Regions from separate parts of the Solwaraspora sp. WMMD937 genome, predicted to be linked through region 2. Evidence: riboswitches for the same ligand, from Rfam matches in the RefSeq annotation. Region 2 holds a riboswitch; the other holds the start of a gene.

Region 1 (9,387 bases), 2.1 Mb from region 2:
GCGGTCGCGGCCTGCTGGTCGGCGTGGAGCTGGTCGCCGACCGGCAGACCGCGCGGCCGTACGCCCGTACCGCCCGGGTCGCCGAACGGGTCGTCGCCGCCGCCCGGCACGCCGGTCTGCTGCTCTACAGCGGTACCGGCTGCGCCGACGGCGTCGACGGTGACGTGATCCTGCTCGGCCCGCCGCTGGTCGTCTCCGCCGACGAGGTCGAGGAGATCGCGGTCGGCACGGCGGCGGCGATCCGCACCGTGACGGAGCGGGCCGAGGCGGGGTAGCCGACCTTCGCGGAACAGCCGGCCCCGCCGGCCCGGGCCGGGACGCGGGTCAGAAGTCGTCGTCGAAGGTCACCGAGCCGGTCACCCCGACCTGGTACGCCGACACCCGCCGCTCGAAGAAGTTGGACAGCTCCTGCACGTCCTGCAGCTCCATGAACGCGAACGGGTTCTTCGACCCGTACATCGGCTCGATGCCGAGCACCGCGAGCCGCCGGTCGGCGACGTGCTGCAGATACTCCCGCATGTCGGCCAACGACATCCCGGACACGCCCTGGTCGAGCAGGTCCGCGGCGAACTGCACCTCGCACTCCACCGCCTCGGCCAGCATCTGCCTGACCTGCTCCTCCATCTCGGAGTCGAACAGCTCCGGCTCCTCGGCGCGGACCGTGTCCACCACGTCGAAGGCGAACGCCATGTGCATCGACTCGTCCCGGAACACCCAGTTGGTGCCCGAGGCGAGACCGTGCAGCAGCCCCCGGGAACGCAGGTAGTACACGTACGCGAAGGCGCCGTAGAAGAACAATCCCTCGATGCAGGCGGCGAAGCAGATCAGGTTGAGCAGGAAGGCCCGCCGGTCGGCGCGGCTACGCAGCTCCCGCAGCTCGAAGATCGAGTCGATCCACCTGAAACAGAACTCGGCCTTACGGGCGATCGACGGAATGTTCTCCACCGCCGCGAACGCCTCGAACCGCTCCCGCTCGTCCGGCACGTAGGTGTCCAGCAGGTTCAGGTAGAACTGGACGTGCACCGCCTCCTCGAACAGCTGCCGGGACAGGTAGAGCCGTCCCTCCGGGGAGTTGACGTGCTGGTAGAGGTTGAGCACCAGGTTGTTCGCGACGATGGTGTCGCCGGTGGCGAAGAACGCGACCAGCCGGGACACCAGGTGCCGCTCGGCAGCCGACAGTCTGGCCAGGTCCGGCAGGTCGGAGTGCAGGTCGACCTCCTCCACCGTCCAGGTGTTCTTGATCGCGTCCCGGAACCGGTCGAAGAACTGCGGATACCGCATCGGCCGCAGGGTCAGGTCCATGCCGGGGTCGAGCAGCAGCTGCCGTCGGCCCGCAGCTGCGGCGGCGGTCGCGGTGGCGGCATTAGCGGTCGCGGCGTCGGTGTTGGTTTCGGAGACGGTGGTCACTGGCAGGCCTCACAGGTTTCGGGGTTTTCCAGGGAGCAGGCCGACGCCTCGTCGTCGCCGGTCGCGACAACCGGCCCTACGACCGGCCCGACGGTCGGCCCGACGGTCGGCGCGATGCCGACGGTGGCCTGCTGGATCCGGGTCGCCGGACGCGACCGCAGGTAGTAGGTGGTCTTCAGCCCGGACTTCCAGGCGTACAGGTACATCGAGGACAGCTTGCCGATGGTCGGTGCGCTGAGGAACAGGTTCAGCGACTGCGACTGGTCGACGTACGGGGCGCGGGCGGCGGCCAGGTCGATCAGCGCCCGTTGCGGCAGCTCCCATGCGGTACGGAACAGCTCCCGCACGTCGGCGGGCAGGTCCGCGACCCCCTGCACCGACCCCTCGGCCCGCTTGATCTGCTCCCGGACCGGTGCCGTCCACAGCCCGCGCGCCTTCAGCTCGCCGACCAGGTAGGTGTTGATCTGCAGGAACTCCCCGGACATGGTTTCGCGTTTGAACAGGTTGGACACCTGCGGCTCGATGCATTCGTAACAGCCGGCGATCGAGGCGATCGTCGCGGTCGGCGCGATCGCGACCAGCAGCGAGTTCCGCAGACCGTGTGCGGCGATCGTCGACCGGAGTCGGGCCCACCGCTCGGGCTGGCCGACCTCGACACCCCACAGGTCCGGGTGCAGCTCGCCCCGGGCGGCCCGGGTCTCGGCGTACGCCGGATGCGGGCCGAACCGTTCGGCGAGCCCGGCGGAGGTCTCCAGCGCGGTCAGGAAGATCTCCTCCTGGACACGGGTGGACAGCTCCCGGGCCGGCGCCGAGTCGAACGGCAGCCGCAGCGTGAAGAACGCGTCCTGCAGGCCCATCAGCCCCAGCCCGACCGGCCGCCAGCGCGGGTTCGACGCCGCCGCCTGCGCCGCCGGGTAGTAGTTGATGTCGATCACCCGGTCGAGGAACACCACGGCGGTACGGACCGTGGCGCGCAGCTTGTCCCAGTCGACACCGTCGGCGGTGACGTGCGCGCCGAGGTTGACCGACCCGAGGTTGCACACGGCGGTCTCGTCGTCGCTGTTGACCTCCAGGATCTCGGTGCACAGATTGGACAGGTGGATCGTGTTGCCCGGCTCACCGGTCTGGTTGGACAGCCGGTTCGCGGCGTCCTTGAACGTCATCCAGCCGTTGCCGGTCTGCGCCAGGGTGCGCATCATCCGCCCGTACAGGTCGCGGGCCTTGACCGTCCGGACCGCCTTCTTCTCCGCAGCCCGGTACGCCTCGTCGAACGCCTCGCCGAACAGGTCCGGCAGCTCCCGCGCGTCGGACGGGTCGATCAGCGACCAGTCGGCGTCCGCCTCGACCCGCCGCATGAACTCGTCCGGGATCCAGTTGGCCAGGTTGAGGTTGTGGGTGCGCCGGGCGTCCTCGCCGGTGTTGTCCCGCAGCTCCAGGAACTCCTCGACGTCCGGATGCCACGGCTCCAGGTAGACGCAGGCGGCGCCCTTGCGGCGGCCACCCTGGTTGACCGCCGCGACCCCGGCGTCGAGCGTCTTGAGGAACGGCACGATGCCGTTCGACCTGCCGTTGGTGCCCCGGATCAGCGCGCCCCGGCCACGTACCCGCGACCAGGAGATGCCGATCCCGCCGGAGAACTTCGACAGCTTCGCCACCTGGTGGTACCGCTCGTAGATCGAGTCAAGTTCGTCGCGCGGCGAGTCGACCAGGAAGCACGACGACATCTGGGTGTGCCGGGTGCCCGAGTTGAACAACGTCGGTGAGCTGGGCAGATAGGCCAGGCTGGAGATCAGCCGGTAGAAGTCGACCGCCTCGGCCGGCGTCTGGGACAGCCCGCACGCCACCCGCAGCAGCCAGTACTGAGGCGTCTCCACCACCAGCCGGGTCTGCGGATGCCGCAGCAGGTAACGGTCGGCCACCGTACGCAGCCCGAAGTACTCGAAGCGCAGGTCGCCGTCGACGTCGACGGCGTCGTCAAGTTTGCGAGCGTTGCGGGCGACGAAGGCGGCGGTGTCGTCGCCGATCAGCCCAAGGCCGTGGGCGTAGCGGATGGACTGGCTGAAGCTGGCCACCTGCTGGCCGCGGACCTCCTTGTCCACGTAGGCGGCGAGCAGCCGGGCCGCCAGTTTCGAGTACTGCGGCTCCTCGCCGATCAGCTCCGCCGCCGTCTGAATGGACAGTTTGTCCAGCTCGGCGGTTGTCGCCCCGTCGTACAGTCCGCTGATCGTCCGGGTCGCCACCCGCAGCGGGTCAACCTCGTCCAGGTCGGCGACCCAGTGTTCGACCGCCTTGACGATCTTGTCGACGTCCACCGGTTCGGTGTCGCCGTTGCGCTTGCGTACCTGCATCGGTTCCCCTTGTCGTGCCTGTCCACCGGTCGACCGGACACACGGGGAGGACGCCACCGGTCACCCACCTGGCGGTCTGCTCCGCCGGCGTGGACCGGTCGTCGGCGTCGGCCGTCCCGCGCGGCCTTCGACCACCGCACGCGACGCGTGCGGCACGCTGGCAGGTCTTCGGACTCGTGGGCGTCGTGCTCGTACCTACTGGCCGTCGCTTCCCGGACCCGCGACGGGTCCAGTGCTCGGTGACGGCGGTCGTTCCCACTCACCGCTGCGGGGCAGTCCCGGACTCTCACCGGGTTCCCTCTTGCCTCGACCACCGCCGAGGGGCGGCCGAACCAGCTGCGGGGTACACCATATATGGGTGCGGACCAGAAGACACAACACCAGATACTGTGTTCGGCGTGTCGCGGTGTCGGGTCGCACCGGGTACGAGGAGGAGGGTCCGTCGGGTGAGAAGCGTGCTATGGGGTCTGTACGGGGCGGTGCTCGGCACCCTGCTCATCGGCGTCGTCGGGGTGCTCAGCATCCAGGCGACCGGGCTGCGGGCCGGTGCGGTGTTCAACCTGAACAACACCCTGGCCGGGATCACCTCGCCACGCACCCCGTACCTGCCGATGCTCGGGATCGCGGCGGTGAGCAGCCTGGCCGTCTGGGCGCTGACCGTCGGACCCCGGCGACGGCCCCGACTGTGCCGGGTGGGCCTGGTCGTCGGCTTCAGCGTGTCGACCGTGGCGCTGATCACCCTGTCGTTCGTCATCGCACCGGACATCGCCGCGCAGCGCGGGCTGTTACTGGGAATCCTGCCGGGCTGGCAAGGCTGGATCCACAGAGGAGGCGGTGAGTCCGCCGTACACCTGCTGGTGGCCCTGGCGATCGGATCGCTGTGGCTCTATCCAGACCGAAAACCGGCCCGGCCCACCGCTGCCAGCGGCGGCGGTACGGGCGGACAAGGTGGCGACGCGGCGACTGGCGCCGGGCCCGTCATCGACCTCGGCCGGCGCTGATCCGGCCGGTGAGGACCCGGCCGGCGAGCAGCGCGGCGCCGGCCAGCACAGCGGCGTTGCCGAGCCGGGCGGTACGTACCGGCAACCGGTCGATGCCGGGCAGCGCCGCCGCGTGCAGCGCGGCGCGCACGCCGGCGACGAACCGGTCACCGAGTCCGACGACGCCACCGCCGAGGACGACTACCTCGGGATCGAGCAGGTTGGCGGCGGTTGCCAGCCCTTCGCCCAGCACCTGGGCAGCCAGCTCGGTCACCTCGACCGCGACCGGATCACCGCCGGCAGCCGCCGCCGCGACCTCCTCCAGGGGCGGTGCCGCGCCGCGACCGGTCCGGGCCGCGTACTCGGCGGCGATCGCCGGGCCGGCCGCGTACGCCTCGACGTGGTCGACCGCGCCGCAACCGCAGCGTCGGCCGAGGTGCCGGGCGGCCGGCAGATGCCCGACGCTGCCGGCGAACCCGTGCCGGCCCACCACCACATCGCCGCCGACCACGATCGCGCCGCCGATGCCGGTGCCGGCGGCGACGACGAGCGCGTCCCGGGCGTCGGCGGCGGCGCCGCACCACGCCTCACCGGCGGCCATCGCGTGTACGTCGTTGCACACCACGACCGACAGGCCGAGGGCGGCGGTGAAGGCTGCCCGTACGTCGGTGCCCCGCCAGCCGGGCAGGGTGTCGGTGGCGTGGGTGACCCGGCCCGCCGGGTCGACGGCACCGGCGGTGCCGACCCCGCAGGCGACCGGGGTCCCAGCCGCGTCCCGCCCGACCTGACGGGCCAGGTCGACCGCGGCGGCGAGGACCGCGGCGGCGCCCTCGGCGGCCGGCGTCGGCACCCGGCGCAGTGGCCCGACGGCGCCGTCGACGCCGACGAGCGCGGCGGCGATCTTCGTACCTCCGATGTCGACACCGATGGTGACCGGGTCGTCGGTGCCGGCCATGGCTTCCGCCATCAGTGCTGCCCGGCCAGGCTGGCCGAACTGTCGGCGCTGGCGGCACCGGCCGGGCCGGTCAGGCGTGCAGCGGCTGCGGCGAGGCTTCGGGTCAACGCGACCGGGTCGGTGATCGCGGTTCCGACGACCGTCGCGTACGCGCCTGCGGCGAACGCGGCACGCACCTGGTCGGGGGTGGCGAACCGGCCCTCGGCGACGACGCGGACCCCGGCGGCGGTGAGCGCCGCGACGAGGTCGAGGTCAGGAGCCTCCTGCCGTGGGCTGTCCGGCGTGTACCCGGACAGCGTGGTGGCCACCAGGTCCGCGCCGGCGGCCCAGGCGGCGGTGCCCTGGTCGACGGTTGCCACATCGGCCATCAGGGGCAGGCCGAGCTGCCCGTGGACGCGGGCGACCAGGGCGTCGACCGGCAGCTCGCCCCGCCCGGTGGCCTCGACGGCGACGACGTCGGCGCCGGCGGCGGCGAGCGCCTCGACCAGCTCCCAACGGGGGGTGATCAGGTCGCGGTCGGCAGCCCGCTCCTTGTGCAGCGCGATCACCGGAAGGTCCACGGCGGACTTCACCGCTCGTACGTCGTCGGGGTGGTTGACCCGTACGGCGACGGCACCGCCAAGGGCGGCGCACTCGGCGAGCCGGGCGATGACCGACGGTACCCGTAGTGGATGCCCCTCGGGTGCCTGGCAGGAGACCACCAGGCCGCCAGCGATCGCCGCCACCGGGTCCAGCTGCGGCGCCGCCGGGTCGCGCGGCGAGGTCACCGGGTTCTGCGACGGGATCATCGGGCACCCCGGGAGGTGAGGAACTCGCCGTAGCGGTCGTAGAGGTTGCGGGCCGCCGGCCACACCGAGTTCGGGCTGAGGAAGTGGGAGAACTCGAAGGTGATGATCTTCTCGACGTACGGTTGGACCGCGTCGAGCTTGTGTGCCAGCTTGCGCCAGTCGGTCGGGGGGAACCGGATCGGCATGTCCCGGTCGAAGGTCTCGATGTTGGCCCAGGAGACGATGCCGTGCCGGCTCGCAGCCTCGGCGGTCGCGGCGAAGTACTCGGCCGACCGGGCCAGCTCCACGGTGCCGTCCTGGAACGCGCAGTAGTCGACGAGTCCGGCGTACCGCTGGAAGATCTCCTCCCAGATCCGCACGTGTTCCTCGGGCGAGCGGGGCCGCTGCCGGGGGTCGGTGCTGGTGGCCATGTCGGCTCGGCCGTGGAAGAACGGCGACACCAGGATCGGCAGCTCGCTGATCTCGCGCAGCCGGGCCGCGAGGGTGGTGTTGATGTCGAGGATCCGCAGACTGGTGTCGGTGGTCTCGTGCGGCAGGTACCAGCCGCGCAGCGCCGGTGACCCGCCGTACCGCTGCCACATCTCGTCGATGACGGCGAGGTTGATGTCGACCTCGGTCCGCCAGTCGTAGCGGTACCAGTGGTAGTACGAGTCGTACAGGCCGAGGAAGAAGTCGATGTTGCGTTCGGCGGCGAGGTCGAGGAAGAGCTGGACCAGGTCGACATGGACCGGCAGTGCGGGCAGCCGGTCGGTAACCGCCCGGCTCGGGCAAGCCAGCCGCTCGCCCAGGCCGAGCCGGATGAGCACGACGGTGTCGATGCCGGCTTCGACGAAGGTGTCGAACTCGCGGGCCCATTCCCGCTCGCCCCAGTTCTGGGACGGGATGTCGACGCTGATTTCGTCGAGGAAGGTGCCGCTGATCGCCTGGTACGGCATGGGCGTTCCTTTCGCGGTTGGTGCGGCTGCGGTCACTTCAGTCCCTTCGTCGCGATGCCCTCGACGAAGTACCGCTGCCCGAGCAGGAAAATGATCAAGGCGGGGAGGGTGAACATGACGCTGGCCGCCATCAACGGGCCCCAGTCGACGCCGTGCTCGGAGAAGAACGCGTACAGCCCGACCGACAGCGTGTACTGGCTGCTGTCGCTGAGGTAGATGAGTGGATTGAGAAAGTCGGTCCAGGTCCAGACGAACTGGAACACCGCCACGGTGGCCAGCGCCGGCCGGGCCAGCGGAAGCACGATCCGCCAGTAGACCCGGAACTCCGAGGCGCCGTCGAGCCGCGCCGCGTCGAGCAGTTCGTCCGGAATCCCGACGAGGAACTGGCGCAGCATGAAGATGAAGAACGGGATGCCGAAGAAGCTCGGCACGATCAACGGGAAGTAGGTGCCGACCAGGCCGAGCTTGTTCCACAGCAGGTACAGCGGGACCAGGGTCACCTGCGGCGGCAACATCATCGAGCCGAGGACGAGCGCCAGCATCAGGCCACGTCCGGGCCAGTGCAGCTTCGCCAGGGAGTACGCCACCAGCGGGCAGGACACCAGGCTGCCGACGACGCAGAGCCCGGAGATCAGCAGGGTGTTGCCGAGGTAGCGCCAGAAGGGCATCGCCGACAGGGCCGCCTCGAAGTTGCCGAACTCCCACTGCTCGGGTAGCAGCCGCGGGGGCAGCGAGAAGACCTCGGTGGGCGGTTTCAGTGCCGTGCCGATCATGACAATGAACGGGAACAGCATGCCGAGCGCGATCGCCCAGACGAGCGCGTGGCGGCCGGCGAACCGCGCTTTTCTATCCATAGTGAACCCATCGCCGCGAGGTGAGCATCAGGACCGCGGTGACCGCGAGCGTGACGAGGAACAGCACCCAGGCCAGCGCCGACGCGTAGCCCATCTTCAGGAACACGAACGCGTTCTGGTACACGTACATCCCGTAGGTCAGCAGGGAGTCGTCGGGGCCGCCGGCGGCCGCGTTGAGCCGGGTCTGCGCCAGCAGGTACGGCTGGGTGAACAGCTGCAGACTGGTGATCAGCCCGACGATCAGCTGGAAGAGGGTCACCGGGCTGATCGCCGGCCAGGTCACCGCGCGGAACCGCTGCCACAGGCCGGCCCCGTCGACCAGCGCCGCCTCGTAGGTCTCGCTCGGCACGTCCTTGAGCGCGGCCAGGTAGATGACGGTCGTACCGCCGACCATCCACAGCCCGATCAGAATAATCGCCGGCTTCGTGAACGTCGGGTCCGCCAGCCAGTTCGGCTGCGGCAGGTGCAGCAGGCCGAGGATCCGGTTGAAGTAGCCGTACTGGGCGTTGAGCAGCCAACGCCAGACGTAGACGCTGACCACGATCGGGATGATCGTCGGCAGGTAGACGATGGCCCGGTAAATCGGCAGGCCGCGTACCCGTGAATTGAGCGCCAGGGCGAACCCCAGCGACAGCGCCAGCGCGAGCGGTACGCCGAACACGGTCAGGTACAGCGTGTTGAACAGTGCCTTGGTGAACCGTTCGTCGCCGACCATGGTGCGGTAGTTGTCGACGCCGACGAAGGTCGGCGGCTGGAACAGGTTGAAGTCGGTGAAGCTGTAGTACCCGGACGCGACGATCGGTCCGAGGATCAGCACCACGAAGCCGACCAGCCAGGGGCTCGCGAACGCCAGCCCCAACCGGAGCTGGCGTCGCGAGGTCGTGGACCTACGGGGCATAGGAGCTGGCCTTGTCCGCCACGTCGGCGAGTCCCTCGGCGGGCGACGTGCGTTGCTGGGCGATGTCGTCGAATGCCTGACCGAGGTCGCTGGTGTACTCGGCGGACCACGGCGTGCTGGCCAGCGACTGGGCGTTCGGGCTGCGCAGGGCGTCCAGCCAGGTCGAGAACTGCGGCAGGGTGTCGTAGCGCGGGTCGTCGAGCAGCGAGATCCGGGCCGGCA
Region 2 (9,387 bases):
TCATTCTCGGCGGCACCGCCCAGGCCCGTCAGCTCGCCGCCGCGCTGTCGACCGACCCGACGGCGCGGGTGGTCACCTCGCTGGCCGGCCGGGTGGCCCGGCCCCGGCTGCCGCACGGCGAGACCCGCGTCGGTGGCTTCGGTGGACCGGACGGGCTGGCCCGCTGGCTACGGGACGAGCGCATCGGTGCCGTGGTGGACGCGACCCACCCGTTCGCGAACCGGATCTCCACCTCGGCGGTCACCGCCTGTGCCCGGACCGGCACACCGCTGCTGGTGCTGCGCCGGCCGGGCTGGCCGGCCGGGCCGGGCGACGTCTGGCACCGGGTGCCGGACCTGACCGCTGCCGCCGCCGCGCTGCCCGCACTGGGCAGCCGGGCGATGCTGACCACCGGCCGGCAGAGCCTGGCCGCATTCGCGCCGCTGAGCGGCATCTTCTTCCTGATCCGGACGGTGGACCCGCCGCAGCCGCCGCTGCCCGCCGACCGGGTACTGCTGCTCGACCGTGGGCCGTACACCGTGGACGGCGAACGGACGCTGATGCGCACGCACGCCATCGACGTGCTGGTCACCAAGGACAGCGGCGGCGACGAGACGTACGCCAAGCTCGTCGCCGCCCGCGAGCTCGGACTGCCGGTGCTGATGGTCGACCGGGCCGCCGCGCCACCCGCACCGACGGTCAGCGACGTCAACGCCGCCGTGACCTGGTTGGCCGGGCTCGGCACGGCGGCAGGTGCTCAGCCCGGGTAGTGCCGTGGCGTGAAGACCACCGGCGCCGCGTCCCGGCCGTGGTTGACCTGGGTCGCTGACGAACCGACGATCAGCAGGGTCCGCATGTCCACCGTGACCGGGTCCAGATCGGCCAGCGCCACCACGTCGACACGTTCGCCGGGGCCGCCGATGTCGCGGCCCACCACCACCGGTGTCTGCGCCGACCGGTGCTCCAGCAGCAGATCCCGGGCCCGGGCCAGCTGCCAGGTCCGGCTGCGCGACGCGGGGTTGTAGATCGCGATCACCAGGTCGGCGCGGGCGGCGGCGAGCAGCCTCCGCTCGATCACCGGCCAGGGTTTGAGCCGGTCCGACAACGACAGCACGCAGTAGTCGTGCCCGAGCGGTGCCCCCACCCGGCTGGCCACCGCCTGGGCGGCGGTCACCCCGGGCAGCACCCGGACCGGCACGTCCTTCCAGCGGGGCTCGGCGGCGACCTCCAGCACCGCCGTGGCCATCGCGAACACCCCGGGGTCGCCGGAGGAGACCACCGCGACCCGGGCTCCGTCGGCCGCCAGCCGAAGCGCGTGCGCGGCCCGCTGCGCCTCGACCTGGTTGTCCGACGGATGCCGGCGTTGCCGGGGGTTGGTTGGCACCCGGTCCAGGTACGGTCCGTACCCGACCAAGTCGTCGGCGGCCGCGAGAGCGGCCTGGGCCTGCGGGGTGATCCAGTCCCGGCCGGCCGGTCCGAGGCCGACCACCACCACCTCTCCCCGGCCGGACCGGGCGGTGTCGGCGGCGCTCGCCGCGACGGTGCCACCGCGACGGCTGGCCAGCAACGCCAGGGAGAAGTACGGCACCGTCGTAGGGTCGACGTCGGCCAGCGGCTCGACGCGTTCCCCCCCGGTGCTGGCCCGTTCGACGTACCAGGCGTCGTCGAGCCGGCCGGCGGCGGTCAGCGCGTCGCGTACCGCCGGGAAGGTCCGGCCCAGCTTGAGCACGGCGGCAGCGTCGGTCTCGGCCAGCCGTCTAGTCAGTTCCGCCCCGGACAGGGTGCCGGGCAGGACGGTGAGCACCTCGTCGGCCTCGACCAACGGCCGGCCGAGTGCGGCGGCGGCACCGCTCATCGAGGTGACGCCGGGCACCACCTCGGTCGGATACCGGTCGGCCAGCCGCTTGTGCAGGTGCATGTAGGAGCCGTAGAACAGCGGGTCGCCCTCGGCGAGCACGACCACGGTCCGACCAGCGTCGAGATGGGCGGCGAGCCGCCGCGCGCAGTCGGCGTAGAACTCGTCCATCGCCGCCCGGTAGCCGCCGGGGTGGGTGCTGCGCTCGGTGGTCACCGGGTAGACCAGCGCCTCTTCGATCTGTCCCGCGCGCAGGTACGGCTCGGCGATGGACCGGGCGACGCTGCGACCGTGCCGGGCGCTGTGGTGCACGATCACGTCGGCCGCAGCGATCAGCCGGGCCGCCTTCACGGTAACCAGTTCCGGGTCACCCGGGCCGAGCCCGACGCCGTAGAGCTGACCCGGTCCGCCGCGACGCGCGTTCAACGCCCCACCTGTCCCTCGTCGTCGTTGGCTATCGCGTTGAGGGCGGCGGCGGCCATCGCGCTGCCACCGCGTCGTCCCCGGACCACCAGGTATTCCAGTCCGCCATGGTCGATCAGAGCCTGCTTGGACTCTGCGGCGCCGATGAAACCGACCGGTACGCCGAGCACCGCCGCCGGCCGGCCGGCACCGGCATCGACCAGCTCCAACAGCCGGAACAGCGCGGTCGGTGCGTTGCCGACGGCGACCACCGCGCCGTCAAGGCGGTCGACCCACAGCTCGACGGCCGCGGCGCTACGAGTGGTGCCCAGCCGGTCGGCCAGCTCGGGCACCCGGGGGTCGGACAGGGTGCACAGCACCGCGTTGTCGGCCGGCAGCCGGCGCCGGGTGATGCCGGCGGCGACCATGGTGGCGTCGCAGAGGATCGGCGCGCCGGCCCGCAACGCGCCCTGGGCGGCAGCCACCACCTGCGGCGAGAAGACCAGGTCGTCGACCAGGTCGACCATCCCGCAGGAGTGGATCATCCGCACCGCGACCCGGGCCTGCTCGGCGGTGAGTCGGCTCAGGTCGGCCTCGGCACGGATGGTGGCGAACGACTGCCGGTAGATCTCCGCCGCGTCGCGGACATGGTCCATCATGGCTCCTCACGTGCGGTCTGGACGGCCGCGCCAAGGGCGGCCCCGATCGGGAGGCGGATGCTGGTCCGGTCGGGGGCGTCGATCTGGTACCCGTCACCAGTGGCGGTCACCCGGACCACCGGCCCGGCCGGACTGCCGCAGCCACGCTCACAGCCGATCCAGTGCACCGGCAGGCGGTTACGACTCCCCGGTGCCGGCACACCGCCGGTCGGGGCCGGCCGCCCGGTGTGCGTCGCTGCGGCGTCGGCACGCACGTCGGCCCGGGACCGGGCACAGCCCGGCAGCCCGGCGCAGGCGGTCACACCGAGCCACGGCGAGTCGGGGTCGGTAACCAGCCCGGCGCGGGCGAGCCGGTCCGCCCAACCGGCGGGATCGGTGACCCGGGGCAGTACCACCCCCCGCCACGGCGTGATCCTCAACTGCGGCGACGCGGCCGTGAGCAGGTCGACCTGGTCGACTGTCAAGCGTCCCAACGGGACCGCCACGACGAGGGCGAAGTCGCCGTCGGGACGGTGCCGCATCCCGACCGGCGCGACGGGACCGCCGGCCGGGGTCAGTGGTTGCCACCGCCGCGCGGTACGCCGTACCCCGGGTGCGGTGCCGGCCTGGAACACGACGCGGTCCAGCGCTGCCGGGGTCAGGTCATCGAGGCGCCACGCGCTGCCGGCCGCCGCGTCTGGATCGTCCAGGAAGGCACGGGCGGCGGCGACCGCGACCCGTACCGCGTCGGCGGGCCGGGCCCGCAGCCCGTGGTCGGCGCCGGCGAGCAGCACGGTCACCTCGTCGGCCGGTCCGGGCAGCAGACCGACGTCGGCTCGGACCGCGACGGTGTCACCTCGACCATCGTCGATGGCGAAGAGGAACCGCCCGGAGAGCCGGGCCAGGTCGGGCTCCGCGCAGATCGCCGCGTCGAGGGCGCGGACCTGCGCCCCGACGTCCCAGACCGCCGGGGTGTCGATGTCGGCAAGGGCGGAGCCGAGGATGTTGCGGACCCGTTCGTGCGTGGTCGAAGGCAGCAGCCCGGCGGCGCGCAGCCGGGCGGCGAGCGGTCCGGTGTCGGCGGCCGCGACCGCGCGCACCTGGACGTTTGCCCGGCTGGTCAGTTCGAGATGTCCATCACCGTGGTCGCGGGCGACGGCGGCCAGCAGCCGCAGCTGGACAGCGGTGAGCAGCCCTCCGGGGCAGCGGATCCTGGCCAGCAGGCCGTCGGCGGCCGGGTGCAGGTGCACGGCGCCGGGGCAGGCATCGGGTGCGCCCCGAGCGGGCGGCGACGGCAAGGCGGGCACCCGGCGGATACTACGGGTCGTCCCCGGACGGCGGCCGCCGCACAACGAATACATCACACCTTGACGAAATGTCCGCCGGTCGTGACAGTGTTCGTAGCCAGACGCGGCGACAAGCGGAGGAAGTCCGGTGTGAATCCGGTGCGGTCCCGCCACTGTCACCGGGGAGCAGACCCCACCGACGGCCACGGTCCCTCAAGGGCCGGAAGGCCGGGGCGAGCCTTGATCCGGGAGCCAGGAGACTCCGGTCGCCGCGACCGACGACCCGGGGCGCGGACCCCGAGGGAGGACCGGGCGTCCGATGATGCTACTTTTGTCCACTTCAGATACTGATCTGTTGAGTGGACGGGCCAGCGGTGCCGACTGGCGCCTGGCAAACCCGGCCCGGCTGTCGGTCGACGACCTTCCGCAACTGCTGGCCGGCGTCGACCTCGTGGTGGTCCGGCTGCTCGGCGGCCGCCGGGCCTGGCCGGACGGGATGGACGCACTGCTGGCCGACGGCCGCCCCGTGGTGGTGCTCAGCGGCGAGCAGGCCCCGGACGCCGCCCTGATGGAGCTGTCCACCGTACCGGCCGGGGTGGCCGCCGAGGCGCACGCCTATCTGGCCCACGGCGGCCCGGCCAACCTCGCCGAACTGCACCGTTTCCTGTCCGACACGGTGCTGCTCACCGGGCACGGCTTCGCCGCGCCGCAGCCGGCCCCGGAGTGGGGCGTGCTGGAGCGCACGAACGTGCCGACCGGACCGGGCCGGCCGACCGTGGCGGTGCTCTACTACCGGGCCCACCACCTGGCCGGTAACACCGGCTTCGTGCACGCGCTGTGCGACGCGGTCGACGCCGCCGGCGGTCGGGCGCTGCCGGTCTACTGCTCGTCGCTGCGCTCGGCCGACCCGCAGCTGCTGGCCACCCTGGGTCAGGCCGATGCCCTGGTGGTGACCGTGCTGGCCGCCGGCGGGACCCGACCGGCGACCGTCGGCGCCGGCGGTGACGACGACGCCTGGGACGTCGGGGCCCTCGCCGAGCTGGACGTGCCGATCCTGCAGGGGCTCTGCCTGACCAGCTCGCGGCAGACCTGGGCGGCCGCGGACGACGGACTGTCCCCGTTGGACGCCGCGACCCAGGTGGCCATCCCCGAGTTCGACGGCCGGCTGATCACCGTGCCGTTCTCGTTCAAGGAGATCGACGCCGACGGCCTGTCGGTGTACGTGGCCGACCCCGAGCGGGCCGCCCGGGTCGCCGGCATCGCGGTCCGCCACGCCATGCTGCGCCACATCGCTGCGGCCGACAAACGGATCGCGGTGCTGCTGTCGGCGTACCCGACGAAGCACGCCCGGATCGGCAACGCGGTCGGCCTGGACACCCCCGCCAGCGTCCTGGCGCTGCTGCGGACGCTGCGCGACGCCGGCTACGACGTCGGGCCGCCGGACGGCCCGGACGCGGTCCCCGGCCTGACCGACGGCGACGGCGACGCGCTGATGCACGCGCTGATCGCCGCCGGCGGGCAGGACCCGGACTGGCTGACCGAGGAGCAGCTGGCCGGCAACCCGGTGCGCATCCCGGCCGCCGACTACCGGCGCTGGTACGCCGAGTTCCCGGCGCAGCTGCGCGAACAGGTCGAACGGCACTGGGGTCCGCCGCCGGGCGAGCTGTACGTGGACACCTCCCGGGATCCCGACGGCGAGATCGTGCTCGCCGCGCTGCGTACCGGCAACATCGTGCTGCTGGTGCAGCCGCCGCGCGGCTTCGGGGCCAACCCGGTGGCCATCTACCACGACCCGGACCTGCCGCCGAGCCACCACTACCTGGCCGCGTACCGGTGGCTGGAGCACGGCTTCGGCGCGCACGCCGTGGTGCACGTCGGCAAGCACGGCAACCTGGAGTGGCTGCCGGGCAAGACGGTCGGGCTCAGCGCCGCCTGCGGGGCGGACGCCGCCCTCGGCGACCTACCGCTGATCTACCCGTTCCTGGTCAACGACCCCGGCGAGGGCACCCAGGCCAAACGCCGGACGCACGCCACCCTGATCGACCACCTGGTGCCGCCGATGGCCCGGGCGGAGAGCTACGGCGACATCGCCCGGCTGGAGCAGCTGCTCGACGAGCATGCGAACATCGCCGCCCTGGACCCGGCGAAACTGCCGGCGATCCGGGCGCAGATCTGGACGCTGATCCAGGCCGCCCGGCTCGACCACGACCTCGGTCTGGACGACCGGCCGCACGACGCTGAGTTCGACGACTTCCTGCTGCACGTCGACGGTTGGCTCTGCGAGGTCAAGGACGTGCAGATCCGCGACGGGCTGCACGTGCTCGGCTCGGCACCGGTCGGCGCGGCCCGGGTCGACCTGGTGCTGGCGATGCTGCGGGCCCGGCAGATGTGGGCCGGGCAGGTGGCCGCGCTACCTGGGCTGCGGGAGGCGCTGGGCCTGGACGAGTCCGGCACCGACCGCGATGGCACCGACGCGGCCGAGGCGGTCGCCCGGGAACTGGTGGTCGCGATGGAGGAGCACGGTTGGCGACCGGACGCCGCCGCCGAGGTCACCACGCGCGTGCTCGGCGACGACGGGCTGGTCACGCTGGTCACCCGGATTCTGGAGTTCGCGGCGACCGAGGTGGTGCCCCGGCTGGCCCGCACCACCGACGAGCTGGCCCACGTCGTGCACGCCCTAGCCGGCGGGTACGTGCCGGCCGGGCCGAGCGGGTCGCCGCTGCGCGGGCTGATCAACGTGCTGCCGACCGGGCGCAACTTCTACTCGGTGGATCCGAAGGCGGTGCCGAGCCGACTGGCCTGGGAGACCGGGCAGGCGATGGCGGAGTCGCTGCTGGCCCGCTACCGGGCCGACACCGGCGACTGGCCACGTTCGGTGGGACTGTCGGTGTGGGGCACGTCGGCGATGCGGACCGCCGGGGACGACGTCGCCGAGGTGCTGGCGCTGCTCGGCGTACGGCCGGTGTGGGACGAGGCGTCGCGGCGGGTGACCGGCGTCACGGTGGTCCCGACCGAGGAGCTGGGTCGGCCCCGCATCGACGTGACGGTACGGATCTCGGGTTTCTTCCGCGACGCGTTCCCGCACGTGGTGGCCATGTTGGACGACGCGGTCCGACTGGTCGCGGCCCTCGACGAGCCGGACGAGCTGAACTTCGTCGCCGCGCACGCCCGCGCCGACCTGGCCACCCACGGCGACACCCGGCGGGCCACCATGCGGATCTTCGGCTCCAAGCCGGGGACGTACGGTGCCGGGCTGCTGCAGCTGATCGACAGCCGCAACTGGCGCGACGACGCCGACCTGGCCGAGGTGTACGCGGTATGGGGCGGCTACGCCTACGGCCGTGACCTCGACGGCGCGCCGGCCCGCAGCCAGATGGAGTCGGCGTACCGGCGGATCGCGGTCGCGGCAAAGAACATCGACACCCGAGAGCATGACATCGCTGACTCCGACGACTACTTCCAGTACCACGGCGGGATGATCGCCACGGTGCGGGCGTTGACCGGGTCGGCCCCGGCGGCCTACGTCGGTGACAGCACCCGGCCGGAGGCGGTGCGCACCCGAGCCCTGCACGAGGAGACCGCCCGGATCTTCCGGGCCCGGGTGGTGAACCCGCGCTGGCTGGCGGCGATGCGCCGGCACGGCTACAAGGGGGCGTTCGAGTTGGCCGCCACGGTCGACTACCTGTTCGGCTACGACGCCACCGCCGGGGTGGTGGCCGACTGGATGTACGACAAGCTGGCCGAGACGTACGTGCTCGACGAGGTCAACCAGCGGTTCCTGACCGAGTCGAACCCGTGGGCGCTGCACGGGATCACCGAGCGGCTGCTGGAGGCGGCCGACCGCAAACTGTGGGAGTACCCCGACCCGGCGGTACTGGACGGGCTTCGGGAGGTGTTCCTGCGCACCGAAGGTGACCTGGAGGACCGGGCCGGGTGACCTGCCGCGTGGAGCGGCCGGACGGGCCGGTCGACCTGTCTGATGGAGCGACCGGACGGGCCGGCGGTGCCGCGCGTAAGGTCGAGGCATGAGTGCGGCGGCGTCGGGGAGCATCCGGTACGACGGGACGACGGTCGCCGGCGCGCAGCCGGAGAGCGTGCTGCTACCCGGCCACGACGTGCCGCTGGGCCGCTACACGACGGTCCGGCGGCTGCTGCCGCAGCGACCCCGGCGCATGGTCGGTGCCTGGTGTTTCGTCGACCACTTCGGGCCCGACGACGTGGCCGGGCGGCCCGGCATGCAGATTCCGCCGCACCCGCACACCGGGCTGCAGACGGTGACCTGGCTGGTCGACGGTGAGATTCTGCACCGCGACAGCCTGGGCAGCGTGCAGTCGATCGTGCCGGGGCAGCTCAACCTGATGACCGCCGGGCACGGCATCGCCCACTCGGAGCAGTCGCCGCCGGCGCATCCGCCGGTGATGCACGGCCTGCAACTGTGGGTGGCGTTGCCCGAGTCGGCCAGGCACGGCGAGCCTCGGTTCGAGCATCATGCCGCGTTGCCGCAGGTGGGTGCCGGTGACGCGCGGATCACCGTGGTGGTCGGCGAGTACGCCGGTGTCCGGTCCCCGGCCGAGATGGCCAGCCCGATCGTCGGAGCACAGGTCGACATCGACACCGACGCGCCCGTCGCGCTGACGCTGCGCGACGATTTCGAGTACGCCCTGCTGACGATGTCCGGCACGGCCCGGGTCGACGGGGTGGAGCTGGCCCCGGGCGGGCTGCTCTACCTGGGCGAGGGCCGGTCGGCCACGACGGTAACCACCGACGGCTCGACCCGGCTGTTCCTGCTCGGTGGGGAGCCGTTCGACGAGCCGCTCGTGATGTGGTGGAACTTCGTCGCCCGCAGCCACGAGGAGCTGGTCGCCGCCCGCGACGGCTGGGCGGCCGGTAGGCGGTTCGGCACGGTGACCGGCTGCGTCGACGCCCCGCTGCCGGCGCCGGAAATGCCGATCATCAGGATCAAGGCCCGCGACCGGCACGGCCGTACCGTCGGCTGACCGTCGCACGATCGGTCGACTTCGTCGACGTATCGAAATTCTTCGTTCACAATCTTTACTGTTAACTGTCCTTACGCTAACTTCGTCGGCAACGGCCGGCCGCCCCACCGCCACCACGACGCGCGGAGCGCCCCCATGCGACGACGAATTCTCCTGCCCCTGCTCGCCACCGGCACCATCCTTGGCACCCTGCTGGTCGCCACCCCGGTTAGCGCCCACGGCTACGTCTC

Evidence for each region. A riboswitch is a leader RNA that binds a small molecule or an ion and turns the genes downstream of it on or off. The one in region 2 is predicted to bind cobalamin.
Region 1: it holds a riboswitch for cobalamin, as region 2 does, so the genes downstream of both, O7621_RS10060 (ribonucleoside-diphosphate reductase subunit alpha) here and cobN (cobaltochelatase subunit CobN) in region 2, are expected to answer to the same signal.

The regions. Positions count from the first base shown of each region.
Region 1 covers NZ_CP120738.1:2,313,985-2,323,371, reverse strand. Annotated here, with positions in the region: gene O7621_RS10070 (aminotransferase class III-fold pyridoxal phosphate-dependent enzyme) at 1-275, shown strand, start outside; gene O7621_RS10065 (ribonucleotide-diphosphate reductase subunit beta) at 325-1,407, opposite strand; gene O7621_RS10060 (ribonucleoside-diphosphate reductase subunit alpha) at 1,404-3,755, opposite strand; cobalamin riboswitch at 3,897-4,107, opposite strand; gene O7621_RS10055 (hypothetical protein) at 4,202-4,756, shown strand; gene O7621_RS10050 (ROK family protein) at 4,734-5,702, opposite strand; gene O7621_RS10045 (putative N-acetylmannosamine-6-phosphate 2-epimerase) at 5,702-6,478, opposite strand; gene O7621_RS10040 (DUF4434 domain-containing protein) at 6,475-7,413, opposite strand; gene O7621_RS10035 (carbohydrate ABC transporter permease) at 7,446-8,267, opposite strand; gene O7621_RS10030 (sugar ABC transporter permease) at 8,260-9,165, opposite strand; gene O7621_RS10025 (ABC transporter substrate-binding protein) at 9,155-9,387, opposite strand, start outside.
Region 2 covers NZ_CP120738.1:4,430,670-4,440,056, reverse strand. Annotated here, with positions in the region: gene O7621_RS19735 (cobalt-precorrin-6A reductase) at 1-749, shown strand, start outside; gene O7621_RS19730 (precorrin-2 C(20)-methyltransferase) at 737-2,260, opposite strand; gene O7621_RS19725 (precorrin-8X methylmutase) at 2,257-2,895, opposite strand; gene O7621_RS19720 (precorrin-3B synthase) at 2,892-4,181, opposite strand; cobalamin riboswitch at 4,298-4,423, shown strand; gene cobN (cobaltochelatase subunit CobN) at 4,480-8,097, shown strand; gene O7621_RS19710 (pirin family protein) at 8,186-9,157, shown strand; gene O7621_RS19705 (lytic polysaccharide monooxygenase) at 9,293-9,387, shown strand, end outside.